Regions from separate parts of the Streptomyces sp. NPDC005402 genome, predicted to be linked through region 4. Evidence: riboswitches for the same ligand, from Rfam matches in the RefSeq annotation. Region 4 holds a riboswitch; each other region holds the start of a gene.

Region 1 (2,192 bases), on a different contig from region 4:
GTCCCGGATCGCCGTGCATACCGAGTGCGCCGGAATACGCATGTCCGACCTCCGTCTTAATCCCCGCGAAACGTCGCCGATTGACGTGTGTTCAGTGACTCTATTGCAATGAGCGGGAATTTCCGACGGCGGACGGGAATCCGGGGATATTTTTTGGACAACGGGGTGCCGGAAACGACGAAACCCCGGCTCGGGGGAGCCGGGGCCTCGCAGAGATCGTGCGGTGGGTCGTCAGACGTTGACGCCGTGCGAGCGCAGGTAGGCGACCGGGTCGATGTCCGAGCCGTACTCGGGGCTGGTGCGCGCCTCGAAGTGCAGGTGCGGCCCGGTGACGTTGCCGGTCGCGCCGGACAGCCCGATCTGCTGGCCGGGCGTGACCGACTGGCCCACCGAGACGCCGATGGACGACAGGTGGCCGTACTGGGTGTACGTGCCGTCGGCCATCCTGATCACGAGGTTGTTGCCGTACGACCCGCCCCAGCCGGCCTCGACGACGGTGCCGCGCCCGACCGCGTGCACGGAGGTGCCACTGGCGGCGTGGAAGTCGACACCGGTGTGGCTGCCGGACGACCACAGGGAGCCGCCGCTCTTGTAGCCGGTGGAGATGTAGGAGCCGGAGATCGGGGCGACGAAGGCGTTGAGACGCTTGCGCTCGGCCTCACGGGCGGCGCGCTCCTTGGCCTCGCGTATCTCCTTGGCGCGCGCCTCGGCCTTGCGCTTGGCCTCCGCCGCCGCCTTCTTCTGCGCGGCGGCCTGCGCCTGGGCCTCGGCCTGGGCGTCGAGCTGGTCCGCGAGGGAGTCGCCGACGGTGACGACGGGCATGAGACCGGTCTGCTCGACGGAGTTGTCGGCGGCGAGCGCCGGGGCGGCGAGGGTGCCGATGACGCCGGTGGTGGCGAGGGCCGCGACGCCTGCGGCGCGGGCGGTGGTGCGCTTCATGCGGCTGGGACGACGGTGCTTCCCGGTGGCGCAGGTGAACGCCATGTGGTGGGTGGTCCTTTCCTTCCTTCTCGCCTACCGGGTTAGCTGACGGGTTCGGAGCAGGAAGGTCTCCTACGGACCCCCTCGCGGTGCGCGGGCGTCCGATTCACCCCAGGGACTCGTGGTGTGGGTCCCCGGCTCCCCTGGCTCGCGCCATGCGGGGACTCGGCGATGACTGTCCGGTGCCGCGGGCGCGGCGCAGTGCCTGACGGACAGCCCAGAGGACGCTAAGCGGGGCCACTTTCAATCCCCAAACCGATCAGGGCTTTTGTAGCGCATCCCACAGGGCAGACAGGCAACCTCCTGCCCAATTCGGACATCTAAGAGACCCGGGTGTCGAAGGGGCCCTGGTGACACCCGCGTCACCAGGGCCCCTTCGGGACAGGATCCCTCTACTCGGCCGTCACGACCTTGACTTCGCCGATACCGAGGGCCTCGACGGGCTCCTTGATGGCGGCCGCGTCGCCGACCAGGATCGTCACGAGCCGGTCCACCGGGAAGGCGTTCACGACGGCGGCGGTGGCCTCGACGGTGCCGGTCGTGGCGAGCTGCTGGTACAGCGTCGCCTGGTAGTCGTCGGGCAGGTGCTGCTCGACCTGGTCGGCCAGCGTGCTCGCGACGGCCGCCGCGGTCTCGTACTTGAGCGGTGCCACACCGACGAGGTTCTGTACGGCGACGTCCCGTTCGGCGTCGGTGAGGCCGCCCTCGGCGAGCGTGCGCAGCACCTTCCACAGATCGTCCAGCGCGGGACCGGTGTTCGGGGTGTCGACCGAACCGCTGATGGCGAGCATCGCGGCGCCCGAGCCGTCCGGCGCGGACCTGAGGACCTGCCCGAACGACCGTACGCCGTAGGTGTAGCCCTTCTCCTCGCGCAGGACGCGGTCCAGGCGGGAGGTGAGGGTGCCGCCGAGGCAGTACGTGCCGAGCACCTGCGCGGGCCACACGCGTGCGTGCCGGTCGGCGCCGACACGGCCGATCAGGAGCTGCGTCTGGACGGCGCCGGGGCGGTCCACGATGACGACCCGGCTGGTGTCGTCGGCGGTCACCGGCGGTACCGGGCGCGGCTGTGCCGTGGAGCCGGTCCAGGAGCCGAGGGTGTCGGCGAGCAGCGCGTCCAGGTCGATGCCGGTGAGGTCGCCGACGACCACGGCGGTCGCGGTGGCGGGCCGCACATGCTTCTCGTAGAAGGCGCGTACGGCCGCGGAGTCGAT
Region 2 (2,192 bases), on a different contig from region 4:
GGCTCCTGGAGCGCGAACGACGGCAACGGCTACTACGGCGGCCTGCAGATGTCCCAGGAGAACTGGGAGAAGTACGGCGGCCTCGAATACGCCGAGACCGCGGACCTGGCCAGCCGCAGCCAGCAGATAGCCGTGGCCGAGAAGCTCCTCGACGACCAGGGCATCGCCGCGTGGCCGACCTGCGGTCTGCTCGGCGGTCTCAGCAAGGACTCGAGTTCGGCGGACGTCGACACGGGCGTCGGGAGCGGTACGCCCTCGGCCTCGGCTTCCGGCTCGTCCGCCACATCCGACTCGTCTGGTTCGTCCGGTTCCTCCAACTCCTCGGGCTCCGAGGAGTCTTCCGGTCTGCTCGACGCACTGGACGGTTCGTCCGCGACGCCCTCGCCGTCGGCCACTCCCTCCGGCGACGACGACGGTGCCGCCAAGTCGGACAAAAAGAACTCTTCGGAATCCAAGGACTCCGCCACGAAGGACGCGCGGCCTTCCGGCAGCTCGCCCGTGGTGAGCCCGGAAGAGGGCGAAGCGGACAAGTCGTGGCAGGAGGGTAGCTCTTCGGCCCTCGTGGACGTCGGCGCCCTGGGTTCCGGCAAGCATCGCGGCGGCAGCGCCGAGGAAAGTGCGACGAAGAGCACGGCCTCGCCCTCGGCCGGCCGGCACGCCGCCACCTACACCGTCCAGGAGGGCGACTCCCTCGTCTCCATCGCCGACTCCCTTGGCCTCGACGGCGGATGGCGTGCCCTCTATGCCGAGAACAAGGACCGTATCGGGGCCGACCCGAGCAACATCGTCGCCGGTCAGACGCTCGACACAGGGGCTGAATAGGGCCGAAAAGGCCTGAAAAGCAGCGGGAGTTCACGTCACACTTCGCACTGAATGTCCACTTTGGTGAAAGTGTGGGATGAGTCTCAGAAGCCCTGATCGTCTTTGAAATTCCGCCGATCGCGTGTCTACGGTCGTGACCGCTCGGCAACCCGAGCCCCGTCTGTCGCAACGCCGAATCCTGCCAGCGGCCGTACGGGAACAGTCGTCGCGTCAAGCGCCGTAGGCAGGAGCGGGGGACCCAAGGTAAGTGCCGGACCCAGCAGTTCACGCTGGACCGGCTTGGGGTTAAGTCGCGCACCGCGAGGTGTGCGACCGGGCAACTCAACCGGCCCGAACCCGACAGCTCACCTCGCAGGCGTCGGTGAGGGGATCCACCATGCTGTTTTCCGGCAAGGGCAAGCACCGCCGTCCGTCCAAGGCCACCCGCGCCGCCGCGCTCGCCGGTGTCACCGGTGTCGCCATCGCCGCCCCGCTGATGGCGGCCGGCAACGCCTCCGCCGCCACCGCCTCCGAGTGGGACACCGTCGCCCAGTGCGAGTCCGGCGGCAACTGGTCCATCAACACCGGTAACGGCTACTACGGCGGCCTGCAGTTCTCGGCCTCCACCTGGGCCGCGTACGGCGGCACGCAGTACGCCGCGCAGGCCAACCAGGCCAGCAAGTCGCAGCAGATCGCCGTCGCCGAGAAGGTCCTCGCCTCCCAGGGCAAGGGTGCCTGGCCGGTCTGCGGCACGGGCCTGTCCAGCGCCGGCTACAACGGCGGCAGCAGCTCGTCCTCCTCCAGCTCGAACTCCAGCTCCTCGAACTCGGGCACCAGCACCCGTTCGACCGACGAGCAGAGCGCCTCGCGTTCGACCGACCGTCCGGCCGCCAAGAAGACCGTCACCACCCCGACCGGCAAGAAGGTCAAGAAGGGCGACGGCGAGTACAAGGTCGTCAAGGGTGACACCCTCAGCTCGATCGCCGAGAAGCACAAGGTCAAGGGCGGCTGGCAGAAGCTGTTCAAGCTGAACAAGGACATCATCGACGATGCCGACTTCATCTTCCCGGGCCAGCAGCTGCACCTGAAGTAAGGCCCAGCTGAACCACAGGGCCCTCACAGCCGTGTCCTTCAGGATGAAGGCCTCGTGAGGGTCCCCCCCCGTCCCCACGGGCTCCCCGCTCCGGTGCGTGTTCCCCCGTACGCACCGGGGCGGGGTTTTTTCATGGGCCGCTGCGGGGGCGTCTTTGTTCAGTTCAGAAACAATTTACTCTCGGTTCTGTCCAGGGGGCGGTCCACACGGTGGCCGATCCCCCGGAGCCGGTTAGGCTCGGACTCGCAGAACCCACCGCGGTCCCGGCGGACCGTGTCACATCCCAAGAAGGAGATGC
Region 3 (2,192 bases), on a different contig from region 4:
CCGGACAGCGGGATGTCCCGCTTGCCGATCTCCACCGGTCGCTCGTCGGCTGCCGCCATGGGCCCCTCCTCGTTCGCGTGAGGGGCGCCACGCTACGCCGCCACGCGGGCAACCGGGCCCGAGAAACAACCCTGGCGCGAACCACCCCGCGGATGACGTATGCTGGTCACACAACGACGCGGGGTGGAGCAGCTCGGTAGCTCGCTGGGCTCATAACCCAGAGGTCGCAGGTTCAAATCCTGTCCCCGCTACTCAAGGCTCAGGGCCGGAATCCATTTAATGGACTCCGGCCCTGAGTGTTTCCCCCCGTCGGTCACTCGGCTCGCCTGCGCGCTCTGACCACCTCACCCCGGCGCACTGCTCGCCGTACGACGTCTTCGTGACGTGGGGTGATCGGATGACCGCCCTCCGCATAACAAATGACATACCGTCAATGCCTGTGTGACGCCTGAGGCAAGGTCAACTCGCCCGTTTTTAACCGTTCATGGGCCGTAAGTCCTGCGGGATTTCGTTAACGATCAAGCGGAACAGCTTGGAATCGGGCCCCCGGGTCTATTAACGTTCGATAACGCAGCGCGGTCGTCCCAGCCGTCACAAGAGACGGCTCCGTGCTCACGCGCCGAATTCCGCAAGGGAACCGGGGAACCACCAACTTGGGGTGAATCGCTCGTACTCCGCCGTGGCAGCACGGCGGGTATACGCGCGTAGGAGACCTTCCTGCTCCGAACCCGTCAGCTAACCCGGTAGGCGAGAAGGAAGGAAAGGAGCGCGCCCACGTGGCGTCCAACCCGCCTGCCCCCGAGGCGCCGTACGTACCCAGCGACACCCTCGTGTACGGCGGCTACCGTGCCGACGACGAGGCCCCGCTCGGCGAGTGGAACCCGACCGCGGACTCCCTCGCTCCTGTACGAGGCCGGCACCGCGTCGCCAAGCAGCGTGGCGGGGGATTCGCCCGTAGCTCCACCGTTCTGGGCGTCGGCGTCATAGCCGCCGTCAGCGCGGGCGGGATGGCCAGCGCGAACACCGGCAAGCCGCCGGTCTCCATCTCCATGCCGGACCTGCCCAACGTGGGCTCGCTCATCTCTGAGGACTCCGACACCGCCGCGGACGACACGAGCGCCTTCAGCAGCGTCGGCGCCACCACCACCGACACCGCCCAGGGGACGTCGGACGCCGGTGAGGCGCTGCGCTCGCGCATCCTGGCCCAGGCCGAGGTGCAGCAGGACCAGCTCGACACCAAGGCCGCCCAGGCCGTCGCGGCCGCCGCCCAGAAGGAGGCCGACGCGGCCGCCGCCAAGGCGGAGAAGGACGCTCAGGAGAAGGCCGCCGCCGCGAAGAAGAAGGCGGAGGAGGCGGCCGCGAAGAAGGCCGAGGCCGCGCGCCTGGCCGAGCTCGCCAAGCAGTACACGCTGCCGACCTCGTCGTACACCATCACCTCGACCTTCGGTCAGGCCGGTTCGCTGTGGTCCTCCGGCTACCACACGGGCCTCGACTTCGCCGCGCCCACGGGCACGCTCATCAAGGCGATCCACAGCGGCACCATCACCGAGGCCGGCTGGGCCGGTTCCTACGGCTACCGCACGATCCTCACCCTCGACGACGGCACCGAGCTGTGGTTCTGCCACCAGTCCTCGATCAGCGTCAGCGTCGGCCAGAAGGTCGGCACCGGTGACGTCATCGGCCGCGTGGGCGCCACGGGCAACGTGACCGGCGCGCACCTGCACCTGGAGGTCCACCCGGGCGGTTCGGCCGACGGGATCGACCCGATGGCGTGGCTGCACGGCAAGGGGCTCACCCCCTGAGGCCTCCCGCGAGGTCCTGAGCATTCCCGCGAAGTCCCGCGAACTCCGGCAGCCCTGACGACGTCCCCCCGACGTCAGGGCTGCCGGTGCTTCGGAGCAACTGATTCCGGTTGTTTGCGAGGACTTTGCGGCCGTAGCGGAAGACCGGCGTCCGGCGCGGGCGTTGACGTATGGCATGACTTCCCTTCGCAAGCTCGGCTCCTCCGACCTCGAGGTCTTCCCGCTCGCCCTCGGCGGCAACGTCTTCGGCTGGACCGCCGACGAGCCCACGTCCTTCGCCGTCCTCGACGCGTACACCGCGGCCGGCGGCAACTTCATCGACACGGCCGACTCGTACTCGGCATGGGTCGACGGGAACTCCGGCGGCGAGTCCGAGACGATCATCGGCAA
Region 4 (2,192 bases):
AACGGATGTGAAAGCGGCAGCCGTCCGGTTCGCGTCGAGTCGAAGGGGCCAACCATCCGTATTCTCTGATCATGGCCGCCTCCCCCGCATATTCACTCATCGCCACCGACCTGGACGGCACGCTGCTCCGCGCCGACGACACGCTCTCCGACCGGTCGTTGACCGCGCTGGCGCGGGTGGCGGCGAGCGGGGCCCGGCATCTCGTCGTGACGGGACGGCCGGCGCCCAGAGTGCGGCCGCTCCTCGACGACCTCGGCAGCACGGGGCTCGCGGTGTGCGGACAGGGCGCGCAGGTGTACGACGCCGGCGCGGACCGTCTGCTCTGGTCGGTGACCCTGGACCGGGAGTTGGCGGAGACCGCGCTCGGCAAGATCGAGGCCGAGGTCGGGCAGGTGTACGCGGCCGTGGACCAGGACGGTGTCGACGGGCTCACGCTCATCGAGCCGGGCTATCTGATGCCCCACCCGACGCTGCCCGCCGTGCGGGTCGGCCGGCGCGACGACCTGTGGCGCGAGCCGATCAGCAAGGTGCTGCTGCGCCACCCCTACCTGTCCGACGACGAGTTGGCGGTCACGGCGCGCTCGGTGGTGAGCTCACTGGCGACGGTCACCATGTCGGGGCCCGGGACCGTCGAACTCCAGCCATGCGGCATCACCAAGGCGACCGGCCTCGCGCTGGCCGCCGAACACCTGGGCCTGGGGCCCGAGGTGACGATCGCCTTCGGGGACATGCCCAACGACATCCCCATGTTCGACTGGGCGGCCCGCGGCGTGGCGATGGCCAACGCCCACCCCGAACTCAAGGCCGTGGCCGACGAGGTGACCCTGTCGAACGAGGACGACGGCATCGCCGTCGTCCTCGAAAGACTCTTCCCGCGGGCGTAGTCCCTAGTACGCGCCGAACACGTTGTCGATGGACCCGTACCGCTGGGCCGCGTAGTTGCAGGCCGCGGTGATGTTGGCCACCGGGTCGTACGGGTCCCACGAGGTGTTGGCCACGTGGTACGCGTTGAAGGTCGGGTCGATCACCTGGAGCAGGCCCTTGGAGGGCGTGCCGGCGGCCGCGTTGGAGTCCCAGAGGTTGATGGCGTAGGGGTTGCCGGAGGACTCGCGGATGACGTTGCGGTAGATGCCGTCGTAGGAGCCGGGAATCCCGTGCTCCGCCATGACGGCGAGGGAGGCCCGGATCCAGCCGTCGAGGGTGTTGGAGTAGCCGAGCGTGGTGGCGGTCTGCACGGTCGGGGTGGCCGCGGACGCGCTGGTCGCGCCGATGAGCGGCAGTGCGAGGACGGCGACTCCGGTGCCGGCGACGGCGAGCTTGCGGGCGAGACGGCTGGTACGGGTACGGCGGTGCTGAGCGGCAGCAGACATGCGAAGTTCCTCTCCGTCGCCTGCGAGGTGAGCTGTCGGGTTCGGGCGGGAGATGCCCGGCCACGCCGACGAAAGGCGTGACTTCACCCCAAGCCGTACCGGTATGTCCGAAGACGACCGGTCCGGCGACTTACCTGGTTCCCCCGCTCCTGCCGTGGTTCTCGGTGGGTGTTGTGGGCGGTGGCAGGATTCGGCGTCCGCCCGACAGGCCGGGAACGTATGCGAGAGCACATGTCCGGAACAAGTGGCGAATTCACATGCCGTGCCTATTGACCTTGGTAAGAGGCATTTGGGGCACTTGATCCTTTGCGTTCGCCAAGCCTCAACTCGCGCACAGCAAAAGGCGGATCGACAGATTCCGCATTCATGCCGATCCGCCCGGACGAGTGGGCCACATCACAGTCGAGCGCAAGAGGGGTAAAACGGGCAAGAAGGCTCAACTCATGTTCAACCGGCCGTCCGTGGGATCCGCTTCTCCCACGTCCGGTGGAAGACCACCTCGCCGCCGTCGGTGCAGACGACCTCGTCGGAGGTGAGGAAGTCCGTTCCGTCACAGGTGATCTCCGAGCGGGTCCGGACGGTCACGTCCCAGGCGAGCTCGGGGCGGTGCAGCCGGATCGACCAGTCCGAGCGGGTGCGGGCGGACAGGGGGTCCTGCTCGTCGATCGTGTACGTGTCCCGCGCGTCCTCGGTGAACTCCAGACCGTCGGGGTACGCGCGCGTGCCGCCGTGCCGGGGGCCGACCTCCAGACGCCACTCGCCCTTGGCCACGTCACGGACGACCAGCCGCTCGGGGCGGGGCTCGTCAAGGGTGGCGGGGGA

What was found. A riboswitch is a leader RNA that binds a small molecule or an ion and turns the genes downstream of it on or off. The one in region 4 is predicted to bind cyclic di-AMP.
Positions count from the first base shown of each region.
Region 1: linked by a shared signal. The riboswitch ahead of ABZT02_RS05420 (M23 family metallopeptidase) and the one ahead of ABZT02_RS07890 (transglycosylase SLT domain-containing protein) in region 4 are both predicted to bind cyclic di-AMP.
Region 2: linked by a shared signal. The riboswitch ahead of ABZT02_RS15670 (transglycosylase family protein) and the one ahead of ABZT02_RS07890 (transglycosylase SLT domain-containing protein) in region 4 are both predicted to bind cyclic di-AMP.
Region 3: linked by a shared signal. The riboswitch ahead of ABZT02_RS38060 (M23 family metallopeptidase) and the one ahead of ABZT02_RS07890 (transglycosylase SLT domain-containing protein) in region 4 are both predicted to bind cyclic di-AMP.

Region 1 is NZ_JBEXFB010000002.1:539,745-541,936, forward strand. Features, by position in the region: gene ABZT02_RS05415 (GntR family transcriptional regulator) at 1-42, opposite strand, end outside; gene ABZT02_RS05420 (M23 family metallopeptidase) at 232-984, opposite strand; cyclic di-AMP (ydaO/yuaA leader) riboswitch at 998-1,162, opposite strand; gene ABZT02_RS05425 (pitrilysin family protein) at 1,374-2,192, opposite strand, start outside.
Region 2 is NZ_JBEXFB010000007.1:113,765-115,956, reverse strand. Features, by position in the region: gene ABZT02_RS15675 (transglycosylase family protein) at 1-822, shown strand, start outside; cyclic di-AMP (ydaO/yuaA leader) riboswitch at 1,028-1,195, shown strand; gene ABZT02_RS15670 (transglycosylase family protein) at 1,199-1,894, shown strand; gene eno (phosphopyruvate hydratase) at 2,189-2,192, shown strand, end outside.
Region 3 is NZ_JBEXFB010000028.1:22,193-24,384, reverse strand. Features, by position in the region: gene ABZT02_RS38070 (hypothetical protein) at 1-59, opposite strand, end outside; tRNA gene ABZT02_RS38065 (tRNA-Met) at 178-251, shown strand; cyclic di-AMP (ydaO/yuaA leader) riboswitch at 608-765, shown strand; gene ABZT02_RS38060 (M23 family metallopeptidase) at 777-1,802, shown strand; gene ABZT02_RS38055 (aldo/keto reductase) at 1,978-2,192, shown strand, end outside.
Region 4 is NZ_JBEXFB010000003.1:413,320-415,511, reverse strand. Features, by position in the region: gene ABZT02_RS07895 (HAD family hydrolase) at 72-884, shown strand; gene ABZT02_RS07890 (transglycosylase SLT domain-containing protein) at 888-1,370, opposite strand; cyclic di-AMP (ydaO/yuaA leader) riboswitch at 1,375-1,547, opposite strand; gene ABZT02_RS07885 (CocE/NonD family hydrolase) at 1,818-2,192, opposite strand, start outside.